Regions from separate parts of the Cereibacter azotoformans genome, predicted to be linked through region 2. Evidence: riboswitches for the same ligand, from Rfam matches in the RefSeq annotation. Region 2 holds a riboswitch; the other holds the start of a gene.
What was found. A riboswitch is a leader RNA that binds a small molecule or an ion and turns the genes downstream of it on or off. The one in region 2 is predicted to bind thiamine pyrophosphate.
Positions count from the first base shown of each region.

Region 1: another riboswitch for thiamine pyrophosphate. It lies ahead of thiB (thiamine ABC transporter substrate binding subunit); the one in region 2 lies ahead of thiM (hydroxyethylthiazole kinase).

Region 1 is NZ_CP090021.1:2,796,913-2,807,072, reverse strand. Features, by position in the region: gene LV780_RS14065 (SDR family oxidoreductase) at 1-93, opposite strand, end outside; gene LV780_RS14060 (AMP nucleosidase) at 228-1,706, shown strand; gene LV780_RS14055 (HU family DNA-binding protein) at 1,836-2,123, shown strand; gene LV780_RS14050 (DMT family transporter) at 2,196-3,077, shown strand; gene aroC (chorismate synthase) at 3,074-4,180, opposite strand; TPP riboswitch at 4,294-4,393, shown strand; gene thiB (thiamine ABC transporter substrate binding subunit) at 4,428-5,411, shown strand; gene LV780_RS14035 (thiamine/thiamine pyrophosphate ABC transporter permease ThiP) at 5,387-6,901, shown strand; gene LV780_RS14030 (thiamine ABC transporter ATP-binding protein) at 6,888-7,583, shown strand; gene petC (cytochrome c1) at 7,647-8,507, opposite strand; gene petB (cytochrome b) at 8,525-9,862, opposite strand; gene petA (ubiquinol-cytochrome c reductase iron-sulfur subunit) at 9,873-10,160, opposite strand, start outside.
Region 2 is NZ_CP090021.1:522,371-532,530, forward strand. Features, by position in the region: gene LV780_RS02595 (DMT family transporter) at 1-585, shown strand, start outside; gene LV780_RS02600 (UDP-glucose dehydrogenase family protein) at 647-1,960, shown strand; gene galE (UDP-glucose 4-epimerase GalE) at 1,965-2,951, shown strand; gene LV780_RS02610 (inositol monophosphatase family protein) at 2,962-3,756, shown strand; gene LV780_RS02615 (lytic transglycosylase domain-containing protein) at 3,753-4,205, shown strand; TPP riboswitch at 4,328-4,425, shown strand; gene thiM (hydroxyethylthiazole kinase) at 4,473-5,261, shown strand; gene thiE (thiamine phosphate synthase) at 5,258-5,869, shown strand; gene thiD (bifunctional hydroxymethylpyrimidine kinase/phosphomethylpyrimidine kinase) at 5,866-6,669, shown strand; gene LV780_RS02635 (ABC transporter substrate-binding protein) at 6,666-7,595, shown strand; gene LV780_RS02640 (ATP-binding cassette domain-containing protein) at 7,595-8,275, shown strand; gene LV780_RS02645 (ABC transporter permease) at 8,272-8,988, shown strand; gene LV780_RS02650 (sensor histidine kinase) at 8,997-10,160, opposite strand, start outside.

The DNA.
Region 1 (10,160 bases), 740 kb from region 2:
CGTGGTGCCGATCACCCGCCAGCCGGCGGGAAGAAGCCGGCGCGCAAGCGCCTGCGCCGAATAGCCATGTCCGAGGGAAAGCAACGTCTTCATGCCGCCACTATCCGCAGGGCCGGTGCGGGCCGCAAGAGGAGAACGGGTCCGCCCTCGCCGGTGCGGAGAGGCTTGATCCCCGCCGATGAGCCTGCGCATCCTTCGGCGAGGCAGCGACAGAAAGAGACAGATCCGTGACCGACGCGCCCCTTCCCCTACTCGTGCCCGATGTGCCTGCCCCCGAGAGCTTCACGGACCCCGCCGAGGCGGTCCGGCGGCTGGAGGAGATCTACGCCCTGTCCACCCGCTTCCTGTCGGGCCATTTCAGCGCCGCCGCCGCCTCGGGCCGTCCCGCCTCGCGCGTGCGGGCCTACTATCCCGAGATCCGCCTGACGACCACCAGCTTCACCCGCGCCGACAGCCGGCTGAGCTTCGGCCATGTCGCCGAGCCCGGCACCTATTCGACGACCGTGACGCGGCCCGACCTGTTCCGCAACTACCTGATCCAGCAGATCGGGCTGCTGATGCAGAACCACGGCGTGCCGGTCGAGATCGGCGTGTCGGCGACGCCCATGCCGGTGCATTTCGCGGTGGCGAACGATCCCTCGGTCGCCGTCCCGCAGGACGGCGTGCTGTCGTTCCCGCTGCGCGACGTGTTCGACGTGCCCGATCTGGCGACCACCAACGACGACATCGTGAACGGCTCGCGCCTCAGCCATCCCGACGGCTCGCTGCCGCTGGCGCCCTTCACGGCGCAGCGGGTGGATTACTCACTTGCGCGGCTCACGCATTACACGGCGACCAATCCGCGCCACTTCCAGAACCACGTCCTCTTCACCAACTACCAGTTCTATGTGGACGAGTTCGAGGCCATCGGGCGGGCGGCCCTTGCGGATCCGAACTCCGGCTACAGCGCCTTCGTGGGGCCGGGCGATCAGGAGATCACCGATCCCGAAACGCCGCTCGTCCTGCTGCCGCGCCTGCCGCAGATGCCGACCTACCACCTCAAGCGGCCGGACGGGCAGGGGATCACGCTGGTCAACATCGGCGTCGGCCCCTCGAACGCCAAGACCGCGACCGACCATATCGCGGTCCTGCGGCCCCATGCCTGGCTGATGGTGGGCCATTGCGCGGGCCTGCGGAACTCGCAGAGCCTTGGGGATTTCGTGCTGGCCCATGCCTATCTGCGCGAGGATCACGTCCTGGACGATGACCTTCCGGTGTGGGTGCCGATCCCGGCGCTGGCCGAGATCCAGATCGCGCTCGAGGATGCGGTCGAGGAGGTGACCCAGCTTCAGGGCTACGAGCTGAAGCGCATCATGCGGACGGGCACCGTCGCCACGATCGACAACCGCAACTGGGAGTTGCGCGACCAGTCCGGGCCGGTGCAGCGGCTGAGCCAGAGCCGGGCGGTGGCGCTCGACATGGAAAGCGCGACGATCGCGGCCAACGGCTTCCGCTTCCGGGTGCCCTACGGCACGCTGCTCTGCGTGTCCGACAAGCCGCTCCATGGCGAGCTGAAGCTGCCCGGCATGGCCAGCGATTTCTACCGCACGCAGGTTGCCCGCCACCTGCGCATCGGGATTCGCGCGATGGAAATGTTGCGTGAGACGCCGATCGAACGCATCCACAGCCGAAAGTTGCGCAGCTTCGAGGAAACCGCTTTCCTCTAGGCGTGTTGACGCGGGGGCAGGCCGGGAATAGGGCTTGATTTGTGCTGCAAAACAAGGTGTAGCCCTTGCATTAGCCCCCCGAGGCAGGAACAGACCCCGCGTCCAGCGGGGCAAGACCAGGAGACTCTCATGTCGAAACCGATGACCAAGACGCAGCTCGTGGCGACACTCGCTGACGAGATGGGCGCGGACAAGAAGACGGCCAATGCGGCTCTCGACGCGATCGCGTCCATCGTGGCCCGCCAAGTGGCCGCCGGCGGCGCGGTCACGCTGCCGGGCCTCGGCAAGGTCGTCTGCCGCGAGCGGCCCGAGCGTCAGGTGCGCAACCCCGCCACCGGCGAGCAGGTGACCAAGGCCGCCGACAAGCAGGTGAAATTCACGATCGCCAAGGCGCTGAAGGACAGCGTGAACGCCTGATCCTTCGGGCTCGGCCTTGGCAGCCATCCGAGGGTCGCCTGTCGGCGGCCCTTTTTTCATGGGGGGAGCGGGATGGATCTGCGCAGCATCGGAATGGGCCTGGCCTTCGCCTTCATGTGGTCCTCGGCCTTCGCCTCGGCGCGGATCATCGTGGCCCATGCGCCGCCCCTGAGCGCCCTGTCGCTGCGCTTTCTCGTCTCGGGGCTCATCGCGCTGGCCATCGGTGCGGCGCTTGGCCAGTCGGCCCGGCTGACGCCCGCGCAGTGGCGCGGCGTGGTGATCTTTGGCCTGTGCCAGAACGCGCTCTACCTCGGGCTCAACTTCGTCGCGATGCGCTGGGTCAGCGCCAGCTTTGCCGCGATCGTGGCCTCGATCATGCCGCTGCTGGTGGCGCTGGCGGGCTGGATCTTCCTGCACGAGCGGCTGCGGCCGCTGACGGCGCTGGGGCTGCTTGCGGGAATGACGGGCGTGGTGATGATCATGGGCACGCGGCTCTCGGGTGGCGAGGACGGGCTCGGCTTCCTCCTCTGCGTCGTGGGGGTGATCGCCCTGACGGCGGCGACGCTCACGGTCCGGGTGGCCTCGTCGGGGGGCAACCTGCTGATCATCGTGGGGCTGCAGATGCTGGTGGGCTCGGCCGCGCTCGCCCCCGTGGCGCTTGCGATTGAGACCCCGCTCGAGGTTGCCTGGAGTCTCAGCCTTCTTGCGGCCTTCGCCTACACGACCCTCGTGCCGGGGTTGCTCGCGACCTGGGTCTGGTTTCTCCTCGTGGGCCGGATCGGGGCGGTGCGGGCCGCCACCTTCCACTTCCTCAACCCGTTCTTCGGCGTGGCCGTGGCGGCGGTGCTTCTGGGCGAACGGATGGGGGTCTGGGACGCGGTCGGCGTCGTCGTGATCGCCGCGGGCATCCTTGCCGTGCAGCTGTCGCGCGTGCCTGAGGCCGCTCGGCGCTAGGCTTCGCCGATCGGGCCGCGCAGGCCGCCCGTCTGGCCACGGTCGAGGAGCAGGTGGTCGAGCAGAACGCAGGCCATCATCGCCTCGCCCACCGGCACCGCGCGGATGCCCACGCAGGGATCATGCCGGCCCTTGGTCACCACCTCCACCTCGCGGCCGTCGGTCGTGATCGAGCGCCGCGGCGTCAGGATCGATGAGGTGGGCTTCACGGCAAAGCGCACCACCACATCCTGCCCGGTCGAGATGCCGCCGAGGATGCCGCCCGCGTGGTTCGAGAGGAACTCGGGGCCATGCGCCCCCATGCGGATCTCGTCGGCGTTCTCGCTGCCGGTGAGGCAGGCCGCCGCCATGCCCTCGCCGATCTCCACGCCCTTCACGGCGTTGATCGTCATCATCGCCGCGGCAAGGTCGCTGTCGAGCTTGCCGTAGATCGGCGCGCCAAGCCCCGCAGGCACGCCCGAGGCGCGGATCTCGACGATGGCGCCCACCGAGTCATGCGCCTTGCGCAGCCCGTCGAGATAATCGGACCAGAGCGCGGCCGTATCCGGGTCGGGGCACCAGAAGGGGTTGCGCTCGATCTCGGCCCGGTCGAACCGGCTGCGGTCGATGGCGTGCGGGCCGATCTGCACCATGTAGCCCTCGATCCGCAGATCCGGCACCAGCTCGGACAGGGCCGCCCGTGCGATCCCGCCGGCCGCCACCCGTGCCGCCGTCTCGCGCGCCGAGGACCGGCCGCCGCCGCGATAGTCGCGCAGCCCGTATTTCCAGTGGTAGGTGATGTCGGCATGGCCGGGGCGGAAGCTCTGGGCGATCTCGCCGTAATCCTTGGACCTCTGATCGGTGTTCTCGATCATGAGTTGGATCGGCGTGCCGGTCGAACGGCCCTCGAATGTGCCCGACAGGATCCGCACCGCGTCGGGCTCCTGCCGCTGGGTGGTGAAGCGGTTCTGCCCCGGCTTGCGCCGGTCCAGCCAATGCTGGATCGCCTCGGCGTCGATGGCGATGCCGGGCGGGCAGCCGTCCACGGTGGCGCCGAGCGCGGGTCCGTGGCTCTCGCCCCAGGTGGTGACGCGGAAGATGTGGCCGAAGGTGTTGAAGCTCATGACGTCTGTCCCCGTTTGGGCCGAGCCATAGGGCAGATGCGGCCGCCGGGGAACCGGATTCTGGCGGGCGGGCCGGCTTTCCTGTTGCGGCGGCAGGCCGCGTCGCTATGGTCGGGGGCACCTCGGGGTGCCTGCAAGGGCTGAGACGCGCGCTGCGAACCCGTTGAACCTGACCCGGTTAGGACCGGCGGAGGGAAGGTGCATGGCTCCTCATCCCGTTCCGCCCGCGTCGTGAGAGGAGGATGAGATGAAGTTTCCGATGCTTGCTGCGGGTTTCGTGCTGACGGCCGGGGTGGCCGCGGCGCAAACCCCCGTGTTGACCGTGCTGACCTACGACAGCTTCACCTCGGAATGGGGCCCCGGCCCGGCCGTCGAGACGGCGTTCGAGGAGGTCTGCGGCTGCGACCTGCGCTTCGTGGCGGCGGGCGACGGCGCGGCGCTGCTGGCGCGCCTCCAGCTCGAGGGGGCGCGGAGCGAGGCCGATGTCGTGGTGGGTCTCGATACCAACCTCACGGCGGCGGCGGCGGCCACGGGGCTTTTCGCCCCCCATGGCGCGGCGGTCGAGGTCGATCTGCCGGTGGCGTGGGACGATCCCCTGTTCCTGCCCTTCGACTGGGGGTGGTTTGCCTTCGTCCATGATCGCAAGATGGCCGAGGTTCCGGGCTCCTTCGAGGAGCTTGCCGCCTCGGACGCCCGGATCGTCATTCAGGATCCGCGCAGCTCGACCCCCGGCCTTGGCCTGCTGATGTGGGTGAAGGCGGCCTACGGCGATCGCGCGCCCGAGATCTGGGGTGCGCTGGCCGACAATATCGTGACGGTGACGCCGGGATGGTCCGAGGCCTATGGTCTCTTCCTCGAGGGCGAGGCCGACATGGTGCTGAGCTACACGACCTCGCCCGCCTACCACCTGATCGCCGAAGAGGATGACAGCAAGGCCGCGGCCCCCTTCCGCGAGGGCCACTACCTGCAGGTCGAGGTGGCGGGCAAGCTCGCCGCCTCCGACCAGCCCGAGCTGGCCGACCGATTCCTCGCCTTCCTGCTCGAAGAGCCGGTGCAGTCGGTGCTGCCCACGACCAACTGGATGTATCCGGCCAGGTTGCCCGCCGGCGGGCTGCCCGAAGGGTTCGAGACGCTGGTCCGGCCCGATGTGTCGCTGCTTCTCTCGGCCGATGAGGCGCTCTCGCTGCGGCCGGAGGCCCTCCGCGAATGGCAAGACGCGCTGGCGCGCTGATCGTTGCCGCGGCCCTTGCCGCGCTGACGCTGGGGCCGCTCGCGCTGGTGATGGCGCGGGCGGGCGGCGGCGCGCTGGGGGCTGCCGACTGGGCCGCGCTGCGCTTCACGATCCTGCAGGCGGCGCTTTCGTCCCTCGTGTCGGTGCTGCTCGCCGTTCCGGTGGCGCGGGCGCTGGCGCGGCGCAGCTTTCCGGGCCGCGGGCTGATGATCGCGCTTCTGGGCGCGCCCTTCCTGCTGCCGGTCATTGTCGCCGTGCTGGGGATCATCGCGGTCTTCGGCCGGGCCGGCCTGTTCAATCGCGGGTTCGAGGCGCTGGGCCTGGCGCCCCTCTCGATCTACGGGCTGCATGGGGTGGTGCTGGCGCATGTCTTCTTCAACATGCCCTTCGCCGTCCGGCTGATCCTGCAGGGGTGGCTCGCCATTCCATCCGAGCGGTTCCGCCTCGCGGCGGCGCTGGGGTTCGGCCCGTCCGACGTCGCGCGGCACCTCGAGCGGCCGATGCTGCGCGAGGTGCTGCCGGGCGTGGTGCTCGTGGTCTTCGTGATCTGCCTGTCAAGCTTTGCCGTCGCCCTGACGCTGGGCGGGGGTCCGAGGGCCACGACGGTGGAGCTTGCGATCTATCAGGCGCTCCGCTTCGAGTTCGACTTGGGGCGGGCGGCCTTGCTGGCCGCGCTGCAATTCACGATCTGTGGCGCGGCGGTGCTCGCCACGGGGGCCGTGGCCCTGCCCTCGGCCTTCGGAGCGGGCCTTGATCGCGCCGCCGTGCCCTTTGCGCCGCGTGGCTGGCGCCGAGTGGCGGATGCTCTCGTGTTGACAGCAGCGGCCGCCTTTCTTCTTCTGCCGATGGCCATGGTCGCGGCGCGCGGGCTGCCCGGACTGTTCCAGCTGCCGCCCGAAGTCTGGGCGGCTGCCGGCCGGTCGCTGTCGGTGGCGCTGCCTTCGGCCTTCCTGTCCGTCTCCGGGGCGTTGGTTCTGGCGCTGGCCTCTCCGCGATTCGGGCTGGTGGCCACGCTTCCGCTTGCGGCCTCGTCGCTCGTGCTCGGGACCGGGCTGTTCCTAGCCGTCCATCCGTTCCTGAATCCGACGCTGGTCGCGCTGCCGGTGACGATGCTGGTCAATGCGGTCCTGTCGCTGCCCTTCGCCTACCGCATCCTCGCGCCCGAGGCCCGCGCGCTCGAGGCCGATTACGGGCGACTTGCTCAGGCGCTGGGGCTGGGCGGGCTGGCACGGCTCCGTTGGCTGACGCTGCCCCGGCTGCGGCGACCGCTCGGCTTTGCGTTGGGGGTTTCGGCGGCGCTGGCGATGGGGGATCTTGGCGTGATCGCGCTGTTCGCGGGGGAAGGCGGCGCCACGCTGCCGCTCTTGGTTCAGCGTCTGATGGGGGCCTACCGGCTCGAGCAGGCGGCGGGAGCGGCGCTTCTTCTGGTGCTGACCAGCTTTGCCCTGTTCTGGATCTTTGACCGTGGAGGCCGCCATGCTGCATCTTGACCGGGTGGGGGTGCGGCTCGGCAGCTTCACCCTCAGCGCCGACTGGCAGGCGGCCGCGGGCGAGCGTCTGGCCGTGATCGGGCCGTCCGGCGGGGGCAAGTCCACGCTGCTGATGGCGATCGCGGGCTTCGTCGCGTTGGCGGAGGGGAGGGTGCTCTGGCAGGGCCGTGATCTCGGGCCCATGGCCCCGGGCGAGCGGCCGGTGAGCATCCTGTTTCAGGATCAGAACCTCTTCCCGCACCTCACGCTGCGCGAAAACCTGGGGCTCGGCCTGTCGCCGCGGCTGCGGCTCGGACCGCGGGACAGGGAGCGGATCGAGGCCGCGCTTGAGCGTGTCGGTCTGTCGGGACTCGGCGATGCGCGGCCGGGGCGGCTGTCGGGCGGCCAGCAGGGGAGGGCGGCGCTGGCCCGCGCCCTCCTCCGGGCGCGGCCGATCCTCTTGCTGGACGAACCCTTCGCCGCCCTTGGTCCCGCGCTCAAGTCCGAGATGCTGACGCTGGTGGCCGAGATCGCCGCCGAAACGCAGGCCACGGTGCTGATGGTGACCCACGATCCCGAGGATACCCGCCGCTTTGCCGGGCGGACGGTGCTGGTGGCGGAGGGTCTCGCCCAGCCGCCGCGCGAGACCGAGGCGCTCTTTGCCGATCCGCCGCCCGCTTTGCGGCACTATCTCGGCACCTGATCGGGCCCTTGAAATGCCGAAGGCCCCGCGCGAGCGGGGCCTTCGGGTCGATCCGTTGCGGGATCAGGCTTCGGTCTTCTTCTTGCCCTTCACGCCGGCCCAGAGCCGCTTGTTCGTCAGGTAGAGCAGGACGGACAGGACGGTCAGGAACATCACGGCGGTGAAGCCGGCCTGCTTGCGGGCCATCATCTTCGGCTCGGCCGTCCACATCAGGAAGGCCGAGACATCTTCGGCCATCGCGTGAACGCTGGCATCGTGGCCGTCGGAATATTCCACAAGATCATCCATGAGCGGAGGCGGCATGGCGATCCAGCTGCCGGCCACGGTCTTGACGCCATTGGCATCCTTGCAGCTGTCCGGCACCGCGCCGTTCTGGAACACGCGGTTGTAGTAGTAGCCGTCGGGTTCGTTGTCGATGGCGCACTTCGGCGGCTCATCCGGGTAGCCGGTGAGGATCGAGAACATGTACTCGGCCCCGCCCATCCCGTTGAAGAGCTGGCTGAGACCCGTGCCCATCGGGCCGTGGAAGCCCGCGCGCGACTTCGTCATCAGGCTGAGGTCGGGCGCGTTCTCAAGCTGCGAGACCGGGAAGTGGTCGGTCGGCGCGCCGTCGCGGTCCTCGCCGGTCTCGGCATCCACCACCGTGAACTGGGTGGCATAGGCCCGGACCTGGTCCTCGGGCAGCTCGGGGCCGCCCTTGTCCGAGAGGCTGCGGATCGGGACATACTTCAGCCCGTGGCAGGCCGAGCAGACCTCGGTATAGACCTGAAGGCCGCGTTGCAGCTGGTGCTGGTCGAAGGTGCCGAACGGGCCCTCGAACACGAAGTCCACATCCTCGATATGGCCGGCGCCACCGGCCGCCATCGCAGCCCCGCCCGAAAGGGCGAGCGCCGTGACGGCTGTGAGAGTGAGTTTCCGGATCATCGTCACTGTCCTTTCCCTTACTCGGCCACGACGGTTTTCGTGCCGCCGGTTTCCGGCGAGTAGTGGGCGTTGAAGTCTTCCTCGATGGTCGCGGGCGCGGCCAGCGGCTTCTCGATGGCGCCAAGGATCGGCAGGATCACCAGGAAGTAGGCGAACCAGTAGGTCGAGGCGATCAGCGAGATCCAGTCGTAGGGGAAGTCGGTCTGCTGCGCGCCGACCCAGGTGAGCACCACGAAGTCCACGACCAGAAGCCAGAAGTAGATCTTGAACATCGGGCGGTAGCGGCCCGACCGCACCGGCGAGGTGTCAAGCCACGGCACCAGCGCCATCACGAGGATCGCGCCGAACATCGCGAGCACGCCGAAGAACTTGGCGTCAACGATGCCGAAGGTGATGAACTGGACGATCTGCACCACCCAGACGTCGGCGGTGAAGGCGCGCAGGATCGCGTAGAACGGCAGGAAGTACCATTCGGGCACGATATGCGCCGGCGTCGAGAGCGGGTTGGCCTCGATGTAGTTGTCGGGGTGGCCGAGGTAGTTCGGCATGAAGCCGACGATGGCGAAGAACACCAGCAGGACGACGGCGAGAGCGAAGAGGTCCTTGATGATGAAGTAGGGCCAGAAGGGAAGCGCGTCCTTCTGGGCTTCCGCCTTGGAGGTGCGGCGGACTTCGACGCCGGTCGGGTTGTTGTTGCCGGTGGCATGGAAGGCCCAGACGTGGATCGCGACGAGGGCGACGATCACGAAGGGCAGCAGATAGTGCAGCGAGAAGAAGCGGTTGAGCGTCGCGTTGTCCACCGCCGGGCCGCCGAGCAGCCAGGTCTGGATCGGCGCGCCGATGCCCGGGATCGCGCCGAAGAGGCCGGTGATCACGGTGGCGCCCCAGAAGGACATCTGACCCCACGGAAGCACATAGCCCATGAAGGCCGTGGCCATCATCGCGAGGTAGATCAGCATGCCGACGATCCAGGTGATCTCGCGCGGGGCCTTGTAGCTGCCGTAGTAGAGGCCGCGGAAGATGTGCAGATAGACGGCGATGAAGAACAGCGAGGCGCCGTTGGCATGCAGGTAGCGCATCATGTGGCCGGCGTTCACGTTGCGCATGATGTGCTCGACCGAGGCAAAGGCCAGATCGACATGCGGGGTGTAGTGCATCGCGAGAATGATGCCGGTGACGATCTGCAGCACGAGGCAGAACACCAGCACGACACCCCAGATCCACATCCAGTTCAGGTTCTTGGGTGTGGGGATCATGATCGTGTCATAGGCCAGCGCCACGATCGGCAGCCGGCGGTGCAGCCACTTCTCGATGCCTGTCCGCGGCTCGTAGTGGTCGTGGGGGATTCCGGACATGGCTTGTTCCTTACCCGAGCTGGATGGTGGTTTCGTCGATGAACTGGGCGAGCGGGATCGGCAGGTTCTCGGGGGCCGGGCCCTTGCGGATGCGGCCGGCGCTGTCGTAGTGCGACCCGTGGCAGGGGCAGAACCAGCCGCCGAAGTCGCCCGAGGCGCCGCCGATCGGCACGCAGCCGAGGTGCGTGCAGACCCCCCACATCACCAGCCACTCGCCGGCTTCGTCCAGCGTGCGGTTCTGGTCGGAAGCATCGGCTCCGCCCTCGATGTTGGCGTTGCGCGCGCTCTGGTCCGGGAG
Region 2 (10,160 bases):
CCGGTTCTGGTGACGCTGGGGGCGGCGCTCTTCTTCGCCGAGCGGCTGGCGCTGCGGCGGGTTCTGGCGGTGGCGGTGGCGCTGGTGGGGGCGCTGATCGTGCTCCGGCCCGGCCTGCGCGAACTGTCTTCGGGGCACCTGTCGCAACTCGGCGCGGCCTCGTTCTTCGCCGTCAGCTACCTGCTGGCCCGCAGGCTGTCGGACGTGGCGGGGGCGGGGGCGATCGTGGCGATGCTGTCGCTGACGGTGACGGTGGGCCTGCTGCCCTTTGCGCTGCTCGTCTGGGTGCCGGTGGGCGCGACGCAGCTTCTGTGGCTTGCGCTCGTGGCCGTGTTCGCCACGCTCGGCCATTACTGCATGACCCGCGCCTTTGCCGCGGCCCCGCTGACGGTGACGCAACCCGTCACCTTCCTGCAACTTGTCTGGGCCACGTTGCTCGGGGCGCTGGCCTTCGGGGAACGCATCGACCCCTTCGTGCTTCTGGGAGGCGGGATCATCATCTCTGCCATCACCTACATCACCTGGCGCGAGTCGGTGCTGAAGCGGCGGGCGAGTGCGTCCATTGCGAAAGATGCCTTGGGTTGAAATTTACAGTCTGGAATGCGGCTGACAGACAGGCCGCACAAGGGAAAGGACGGCTTTTTCCATGAAGATCGCGATGATCGGCACGGGCTATGTGGGCCTTGTATCCGGGGTCTGCTTCTCCGACTTCGGACATGAGGTCGTCTGCGTCGACAAGGACCCGGCGAAGATCGCCAAGCTGAAGGACGGCAAGGTGCCGATCTTCGAGCCCGGGCTCGAGGCGCTGATGACGCGCAACGTGGCGGCGGGGCGGCTGTCCTTCACGCTCGATCTGGCCGAGGCGATGCGCGACGCCGAGGCGGTCTTCATCGCCGTGGGAACGCCGACGCGGCGCGGCGACGGGCATGCCGACCTCACCTATGTCATGGCCGCGGCCGAGGAGATCGCCCACACGCTCCGGCATTATGCGGTGGTCGTGACCAAATCGACCGTGCCGATCGGCACCAACCGCAAGGTGGCCGAGGTGATCCGCACCGCCAATCCGGCCGCCGATTTCGACGTGGCCTCGAACCCCGAATTCCTGCGCGAAGGGGCCGCCATCGACGATTTCATGCGCCCTGACCGCGTGGTGGTGGGGCTGGAGTCCGAGCGCGCCCGGAAGATCATGGCCGACATCTACCGCCCGCTGTTCCTGCGCGACTTTCCGGTGGTCTTCACCGGCCTCGAGAGCGCCGAGATGATCAAATACGCCGCGAACGCCTTCCTCGCGACCAAGATCACCTTCATCAACGAGATCGCGGCGCTCTGCGAGCGGGTGGGGGCCGACATCAAGGCCGTCTCGAAGGGGATGGGCCTTGACGGGCGGATCGGCAACAAGTTCCTCCATGCCGGGCCGGGCTATGGCGGCTCGTGCTTTCCCAAGGACACCAAGGCGCTCGCCCGGATGGGGCAGGACCATGCCTCGCCGATCCAGATCGTCGAGACCGTCATCAAGGTCAATGACGAGATCAAGCGCCGGATGATCGAGAAGATCGAGGATCTCTGCGAGGGCTCGTGCCGTGACAAGGTGATCACGGTGCTGGGCGTGACCTTCAAGCCCAACACCGACGACATGCGCGACGCGCCCTCGCTGACCATCGTCCCGGCCCTGATCGGCGCGGGGGCGAAGGTGCGGGTGGTCGATCCCGAAGGGCGGCGCGAGGGCGAGCATCTCCTGCCGGGCGTACGCTGGATGGACGATGCCTATGCGGCGGCCGAGGGTGCCTCGGCGCTGGTGATCCTGACCGAGTGGAACGAGTTCCGGGCCCTCGATCTGGGCCGGCTGGCCCGAGTCATGGCCGAGCCGAAGATGGCGGACCTGCGCAATGTCTATGCGCCGGCCGAAGTGACCCGCGCCGGCTTCAAGGAATATGTCGCGGTCGGTCGGTCCGAGGGCTGAGTGAATGGGTGATCGGGTTCTGGTGACGGGCGGCGCGGGCTACATCGGCTCGCACGCCTGCAAGGTGCTGAAGCGGGCCGGGTTCGAGCCCGTGACGTTCGACAACCTCTCGACCGGCTGGGAACAGGCGGTCCGGTTCGGCCCGCTCGCGCGCGGCGACCTGATGGACCGCGCCAGCATCGACGCGGCACTCGAGGAATGGAAGCCCGTCGCGGTGATGCATTTCGCGGCCCTGTCGCTGGTGGGCGAATCGATGCGCGATCCGGCGACCTACTGGCGGGTGAACGTGAACGGCGCGCTGAACCTGCTCGAGGCGACCGTCGCGCAGGGCGTGAAGAACTTCGTCTTCTCCTCCACCTGCGCGACCTACGGCGATCAGGATGGCGTGGTGCTGGATGAAGACACGCCGCAGCGCCCGATCAACGCCTATGGCGCCTCCAAGCGCGCGATCGAGGAGATGCTGGCCAATTTCGGCGCTTCCTTCGGCCTGAACCACACGATCTTCCGCTATTTCAACGTGGCCGGCGCCGATCCCGAGGGCGAGGCCGGCGAGCAGCACGAGCCCGAGACCCATCTCATTCCGCTGATGCTGGATGCGGTGGCGGGCAAGCGGCCGGCGCTGACCGTCTTCGGCACCGATTATCCCACGCGCGACGGCACCTGCATCCGCGACTATGTGCATGTGATGGATCTGGCGCAGGCGCATGTGCTGGGGCTGAACCGGCTGCTTCAGGGCGGCACCAGCCGGGTCTTCTGCCTCGGCACGGGGCGCGGCTTCTCGGTGCGCGAGGTGATCGAACAGTCGCGCGCCGTCACCAACCGCGAGGTGCCGATCGTGATCGGCGCGCGCCGGGCGGGCGATGCGGCCGCCCTCGTCTGCGGGTCGGAGCGTGCCGTGCGCGAACTCGGGTGGGAGCCCGAACGGTCCACCCTGCCGCACATGATCGCCGATGCATGGCGCTGGCATCAGGCCCCGCGCTTTGAGCAGTGAGGATGAGAGAGTGACCGATCCGGTCGGAGACCGCCTGGCCTTGGCCTGCGAGGTGGCGGCGGAAGCCGGCCGCCTCGCGCTTGACTTCTTCGCCCGCCGCGAGAGCCTTGCGGTCGAGGCCAAGGCGAGCCCCCAGGACATCGTGAGCCGGGCCGACCGCGAGGTCGAGACGCTGATCCGGCGCCGCCTCTCGGAGCGCCATCCCGAAGACGGCTTTCTGGGCGAAGAGCACGGGGCGCAGGCGGGGACATCCGGCTTCACCTGGGTGATCGACCCGATCGACGGGACCGCACCCTTCCTCGCCGGTCTGCCGCACTGGTGCGTGGTCCTTGCGCTTCAGCAGGACGGCCGCACTGTGGCGGGCGTCATCGAGCATCCGCTTGCGCGCGAGACCTTCACCGCCCGGCGCGGGGGCGGGGCCTTCCTCAACGGCGAGCGGCTGCATGCGCGCGCCGATCTGCGCATCGGCAACTGCAACGTGGCCCTCGGGGCGAGCCATCGCACGCCGCCCGACGTCGCGGCCGCGCTGGTGCGCGAGCTGATGCGGCGCGGCGGAATGTTCTACCGCAACGGTTCGGGCGCGATCATGCTGGCCTCGGTCGCCGCGGGCCGGCTGGGGGGCTATTACGAGCCGCACATGAACCCCTGGGACTGTCTCGCGGCCATGCTGATGGTCGAAGAAACACAAGGGCTGGCTTCCCCCTTTCCCGAAGACGCAAGCGGTGGCATGGTGCTCGTCGCCGCACCGAACGTGTGGGAAGATCTGACAGCCGTTGTGAAGGCAGCAGAGGGACAGGCAGGATGAAGGTCATGATGACCGCCGCGCTTCTTGCAGCGGCGCTGGCGCTGGGGGGCTGTGGCGGAGGCGCCACGTCCACGGAAGGGCGCGGCGAAGGCTCGGGCCAGCCCGAGGTGATGCGGATGGTGAGCGACTATGCCAGGCTCTACCAGGTTCCGCCGTCGCTGATGCACCGGGTGGTGCGGGGCGAAAGCGGCTACAATCCGGCGGCGCGCAACGGGCCCTACATGGGGTTGATGCAGATCCATCCCCAGACCGCGAAGACCATGGGCTACAAGGGCGAGGCCGAGAGCCTGCTCGACGCGCGGACGAACCTGACCTACGGCGGCAAATATCTGCGCGGCGCGTGGCTGGTGGCGCGCGGCAACGAAGAGCGCGCGATCCAGTGGTATCGCAACGGCTATTACTACGAGGCCAAGCGCCTTGGGCTGCTCGAAGAAACCGGCCTGCGCTGATCCGGCAGGCCGCGCCCTTCGGCAGCGCGGGTCCATTCGCGCTTCGTGATACGCCCGGCCCGGGGCGCCACCGCGCCCGCCTGAAGAGACTTGCGCCGCGCGCTCGCCTCGCGGTATGGCTTGGTCAGTGACAGGGGCGTCCGGGACATAGCCGGGCTGAGAAGCACCCTTCGAACCTGAACCAGGTCATGCTGGCGGAGGAAGTCGCGGTGCTGCAGGTCCTGTGCCTGGGGTCATTTCGTCTCCTTCCGTCATGGAAGGAGCAAGATGGATCGCTGCGGAGCCTATCTCGACACCATGCGGAGCACGGCGCCGCTGGTGCAGTGCATCACAAACTTCGTCGCCATGAACGTCATGGCCAACGTGCTGCTGGCGGCGGGCGCCTCGCCCGCGATGGTGCATGACGCCGAGGAATCGGGCGAGTTCGCCGCCATCGCGCAGGTGCTGACCATCAACCTCGGCACGCCCAGCCCGCGCTGGGTCGAGGGGATGGAGGCCGCGGCGCGCGGCGCCGTCGCGGCCGGGCGGCCCTGGGTGCTCGATCCGGTGGCGGTGGGGGCCACGGCCTTCCGCCGCGGTCTCGGGGCGCGGCTTCTGGCGCTGAAGCCCACCGTCATCCGCGGCAACGCCTCGGAGATCCTGGCCCTCGCCGGCGCCGAAGCGCGGGGCAAGGGCGCCGACAGCGCCGACACGGTGGCGGCCGCCGAGGCCGCCGCGCAGCGCCTTGCCGAAGGGTCGGGCGCCGTGGTGGCGGTGACGGGCCCGGTGGATTTCGTCACCGACGGCCGCCGGGGCATCCGGTGCGGCAACGGACATGCGCTGATGCCGAAGGTCACCGCGCTCGGCTGCTCCCTGACCGGCATCGTCGGGGCCTTTGCGGCGGGCGGGCCCGCCTTCGAGGCCACCGCCGCGGGGCTTGCCTTCTTCGGCCTTGCGGGTGAGGAGGCGGCGCGCCGGGCCGCGGGGCCGGGCAGCTTCCAGGTGGCCTTCCTCGACGCGCTTCATGCGATGACGCCCGATGATCTCGATCGCGGCGCGAAGCTGGAGGCGGCATGAACCTCACGCTCTATTTCGTGACGCCCGACGGCGCCGCGGATCCCGAGGCGCTGGCGGTCGCGGCGGTGCGTGGCGGGGCCACGCTGGTCCAGCTCCGCGACAAGCGCCGAAGCGACGCCGAGCTGGTTCCGCTGGCCCGGCGGCTGATCGCGGCCCTCGATCCGTTCGGAGTGCCGCTGATCGTGAACGACCGGGTCGAGGTCGTGCTGGCGGCGGGGGCGGCGGGCCTTCATGTGGGGCAGGGCGATCTCGGCATCGAGGAGGCGCGGCGGCGGATCGGGCCGGACCGGCTGCTTGGCCTGTCGGTCGAGGCGCCCGGACATCTGCAGGCCCTGCCGCTGGGGATCGTGGATTATGTGGGCGTGGGGCCGGTGCGGGCGACGGCGTCCAAGCCCGATCATGCGCCGCCCATCGGGTTTGACGGGCTCGCGCGGCTGGTCGCGGCGGCGCCGGTTCCGGCCGTGGCGATCGGCGGGCTCGGCGCGGGCGATGCGCGGGCGGTGAAGGCTGCGGGGGCGGACGGGCTGGCGGTGGTGTCGGCCATCGGCTCGGCCGCGGACCCCGAGGCGGCCGCGCGCGCCCTTGCCGAGGAGTGGAGACAGGCATGATCCCCAACATCCTTTCCATCGCGGGCTCGGACCCGTCGGGCGGCGCAGGCATACAGGCCGACATCAAGGCCATCGGCGCGAACGGCGGCTACGGGATGGCCGTGCTGACCGCGCTCACGGCGCAGAACACGCGCGGGGTGACGGGGGTCGAGCTGGTCGCGCCCGCCTTCGTCACCGCGCAGCTTCGCGCGGTCCTGACCGATGTGCGCACGGATGCGATCAAGATCGGGATGCTGGGAACGGCGGCCATCACCGAGGCGGTGGCGGCCGAACTGGCCGGCCAGAGGGCGCCGGTTGTCCTCGATCCGGTGATGGTGGCCAAGGGTGGCGACCGGCTGCTTGCGGCCGAGGCGGTGGCGGCGCTGCGCGAGCGTCTGATGCCGCTGGCGCGGATCGTCACCCCGAACCTCCCCGAGGCGGCGGACCTGCTGGGCGAGGCCGAGGTGTCGGACCGGGCGGGCATGGAGCGTCAGGCGCGGGCGCTGCTGGCTCTGGGGCCGGCGGCGGTGCTGCTCAAGGGCGGCCATCTCGCGGGCGAGGACTGCCCCGACCTGTTTCTGGATCGGGACAGGATGGAATGGCTCGTGGCGCCCCGCACCGACACGCGGAACACGCACGGGACGGGCTGCACCCTGTCGTCGGCGCTCGCCACGCATCTCGCCCTGTCGGGCGACGCGCTCGCCGCCTGCCGGGCCGCCAAGACCTACGTCTCGGGCGCCATCGCCGGGGCCGATGCCCTGTCCGTCGGCAGCGGCCACGGGCCGACCGATCACTTCTTCATGCTGAGGAGCCCTGAATGAAACGCGCAGCCCTCTTTGCCCTGCTGCTGCCTGCGCCCGCTGTGGCCCAGCCGCTGACCATCGCGCTCGACTGGTTCGTGAACCCCGATCACGGGCCCATCATCGTCGCCGAGCGGCAGGGCTGGTTCGACGAGGCGGGCCTCGAGGTCGAGATCGTGGCCCCGGCCGATCCGGCCGATCCGCCGAAGATGGCGGCCTCGGGTCAGGTCGATCTTGCGATCACCTACCAGCCGCAGCTCTACCTGCAACATGCCGAGGGGCTGCCCCTCGTGCGGGTGGGGACGCTGGTCGAAAGCCCGCTCTATTGCGTCATGGCGAAGGCCGATGGTCCGGTGCAGGGACTGGCCGATCTGAAGGGGCGCAAGGTCGGCTTCTCGGTCGCGGGGATCGAGGAGGCGCTTCTGCACACGATGCTGCGCACGAACGGGGTCGAGCCCGCCGAGGTCGGGTTCGTGAACGTCAACTTCGCGCTGACCCCGGCGCTGGCGAGCGGGCAGGTCGATGCGGTGGCGGGGGCCTTCCGCAACTTCGAGTTGCACCAGATCGCCGCCGCGGGACAGGAGGGCCGCTGCTTCCTGCCCGAAGAGAATGGCGTGCCCGCCTATGACGAGCTGATCTATGTGGCCAACCCCGACCGGATGGACCGCGACGCCGTGGCCGCCTTCCTGAAAGTGACCGAGCGGGCGGCCGGCTGGATCGCGGACCATCCCGACGAGGCGTGGGAGGTCTTTCGCGGCTGGTCGGCCGAGGTGGACGATGACCTGAACGCCGCCGCATGGGGCGACACGCTGCCCCATTTCGCGGCGCGGCCGATGGCGCTTGACGCCGACCGCTATGCCGGGTTCGGGCGCTACATGGCCGAGGTGGGCCTGATCGCGGTGGCGCCCGCGGTGGCCGACGTGGCGGTCGATCTGTCGGCCCCCTGATGGGGTTCGGGATCGAGGGCTCGGCCCGGATCGGCGGCCGGGTGCTGTTTCGCGACATCGCCCTGCCGCTGGCGCCGGGCTGGACCTGTCTGCTCGGCGCCAGCGGCGCCGGCAAGAGCACGATCCTGCGGCTCGTGGCGGGCCTGCCCACGGGCGCAGAGTTCGAGGGGCAGGTGAGGGCGCCGCGGCGGATCGCCTGGATGGCGCAGCGCGATCTCCTGCAGGAGCGGTCGAGCCTGCTCGGGAACGTGCTGCTCGGGCGCAGGCTGTCGGGAGCACGCGCCGATGCCGCGCGGGCGCGGGAGCTTCTGGCCCTCGTCGGGTTGGAAGGGCAGGAGGCGCGCCGGCCCGCGAGCCTCTCGGGGGGGCAGCGGCAGCGGGTGGCCCTGGCCCGCGCGCTGATGGAGGAGGCGCCGCTTGCGCTGCTGGACGAGCCCTTCTCGGCCCTCGATGCGGGCACGCGGCGGCGGATGCAGGATCTGGCGCTGGAGCGGCTTTCGGGCGCGGCGGTGCTGATGGTCACGCATGATCCGATGGAGGCCTTGCGGATGGGCAACCGGGTCTGGTTGCTCGAGGGCGGAACGCTCTCTCCGGTCGCGCTGCCGCCGGGGCCCGTGCCTCGTCCGCTGCCCGCGCTTGCGGCCGAGGCCGAGCGGCTGATGGCGCGGCTTGCGGCATGAGGGCCGTGCTGGCGGGGATCGCGCTGCTGGCGCTCTGGCAGGCGGTGGTGAGCCTCACCGCGGTGCCGCCCTTCATCCTGCCGGGGCCGGTGGCGGTGCTGCAGGCGATGGGGACCAACCGGGGGATGCTTGCGCAGAACGCCGCGACGACGGCGGCCGAGATCGGACTGGGGCTCGGGCTGGGGGTGCTCACGGGGCTGGCCGCGGGCCTCGCCACGGCGCTTTCGGACCGGCTCGGGCAGATCCTCCGGCCGCTTCTCGTCATCAGCCAGGCGCTTCCGGTCTTTGCGCTGGCGCCGATCCTGACGCTGTGGCTCGGCTACGGGATGGGGTCGAAGGTCGCGGTCGTGGTGCTCATCACCTTCTTCCCGGTGGCGTCGGCGCTGCATGACGGGCTGCGGGCGACACCCGAGGCGGCCCTTGATCTGGCGCGGCTGGCGCGGGCGCCGCGCTGGCGGGAACTGATGTGGCTGAGGCTGCCGCATGCGCTGCCGCATCTGGCGGCGGCCCTGCGGATCGCGGCCGTCTATGCCCCGATCGGGGCCGTGATCGGCGAATGGGTCGGGTCTTCGGCCGGGCTCGGCCACCTGATGTTGCTGGCCAACGCGCGGATGAAGACGGACCTCATGTTTGCGGCGCTGGCCGTGCTGGCGGCGATGACGTTGTGCCTGCGGGCCGCGACCGATGCGGGATTGAGACGCGCGGGCCTCTGATCCGCCTCTCAGGGCGTGCCGGGCGGCGCCGTGCCGTCCATCGCCGGCACGCGGATCTCGATCGCCGCCCCGCGCTGCGCCGGCAGCGTGCGGATCGTTCCATTCACCTGCCCGATCAGGCTTGCCACCATCCGCACGCCAAAACCGGGCTGCGCCATCAGGTCGAATCCTTCGCCAAGGCCCGGCCCGTCGTCCGCGACCGTCAGCACGAGTTCACCCCTCTCGCGGCGGCAGCTCACCCGAACCTCCGGCTCGGGCCCGCCGTGCTTGAGCGCGTTCGTCACCAGCTCGTTCAGGGCGAGCGAGAGGGCGATGGCGCTGTCGGCCGTCACCTCCGCGCTGCCCTGAAGATCGGGCGTCACCTGCGCCCGGCCGCCCTCGCTTTCCTCGATGGCCTCGCACAGCGCGGGCACGAAGGGCCCGAAATCCACCTGTTCACTCGCCCCCAGCCGGTGAAGCAGGTCGTAGGTCCGGGCGATGGCGCCGATCTGGCCCTGGATGCGGACCATCCGCTCGCGCATGGCGGGCTCTGTCACGCCGCGCCGCTGCAGCGCCACGAGGCTCGAGATCAGCTGGAGGTTGTTCTTCACCCGGTGGTGCACCTCACGCAGCAGCATCTCGTTGCGCTCGAGCGTGCTGCGGAGCGCGCGGGTGCGCTCGGTCACGATGCCGTCGAGATCGGCGTTCATCCTCTCGAGATCCGCGCGGGCCTGCTGGAGTTCGCGGACCGAACGCTTCAGGTTCCGCGTGACCTGCCGCCGCTCGTCGGCGGACACCGCCAGTATGAAGGTCGAGAGCGCGACGACGGCGATGAGCAGTTGCATCGCCGTCACCCGGTCCACTTCTGCCAGATCCGTGAAGGGGCCGAGCCCGTCGAGCATGGCCCGGATCGCGATGGCCGTCACCGCAAGGACGGCGAGCGTCGCGCCCTCGATGCGGAAGCGCAGGGCCGTCCAGACCAGCAACGGGAAAAGCAGATAGAGATGATCCAGATCGTGCGCGATGCGCAGCGACAGGACCGCGCCGGCGATGAGACAGGCTGACAGCGCCACGGCCTCGAGCAGCCGCAACCGCGGCGGCATGCGCGGTCGCTCGCGCGGGGCGAGCCAGACGAGGAGGGTGGTCCCGACCAGAAGCAGGCCGAGCGCGTCGCCCAGCCAGAAGACCCGCCA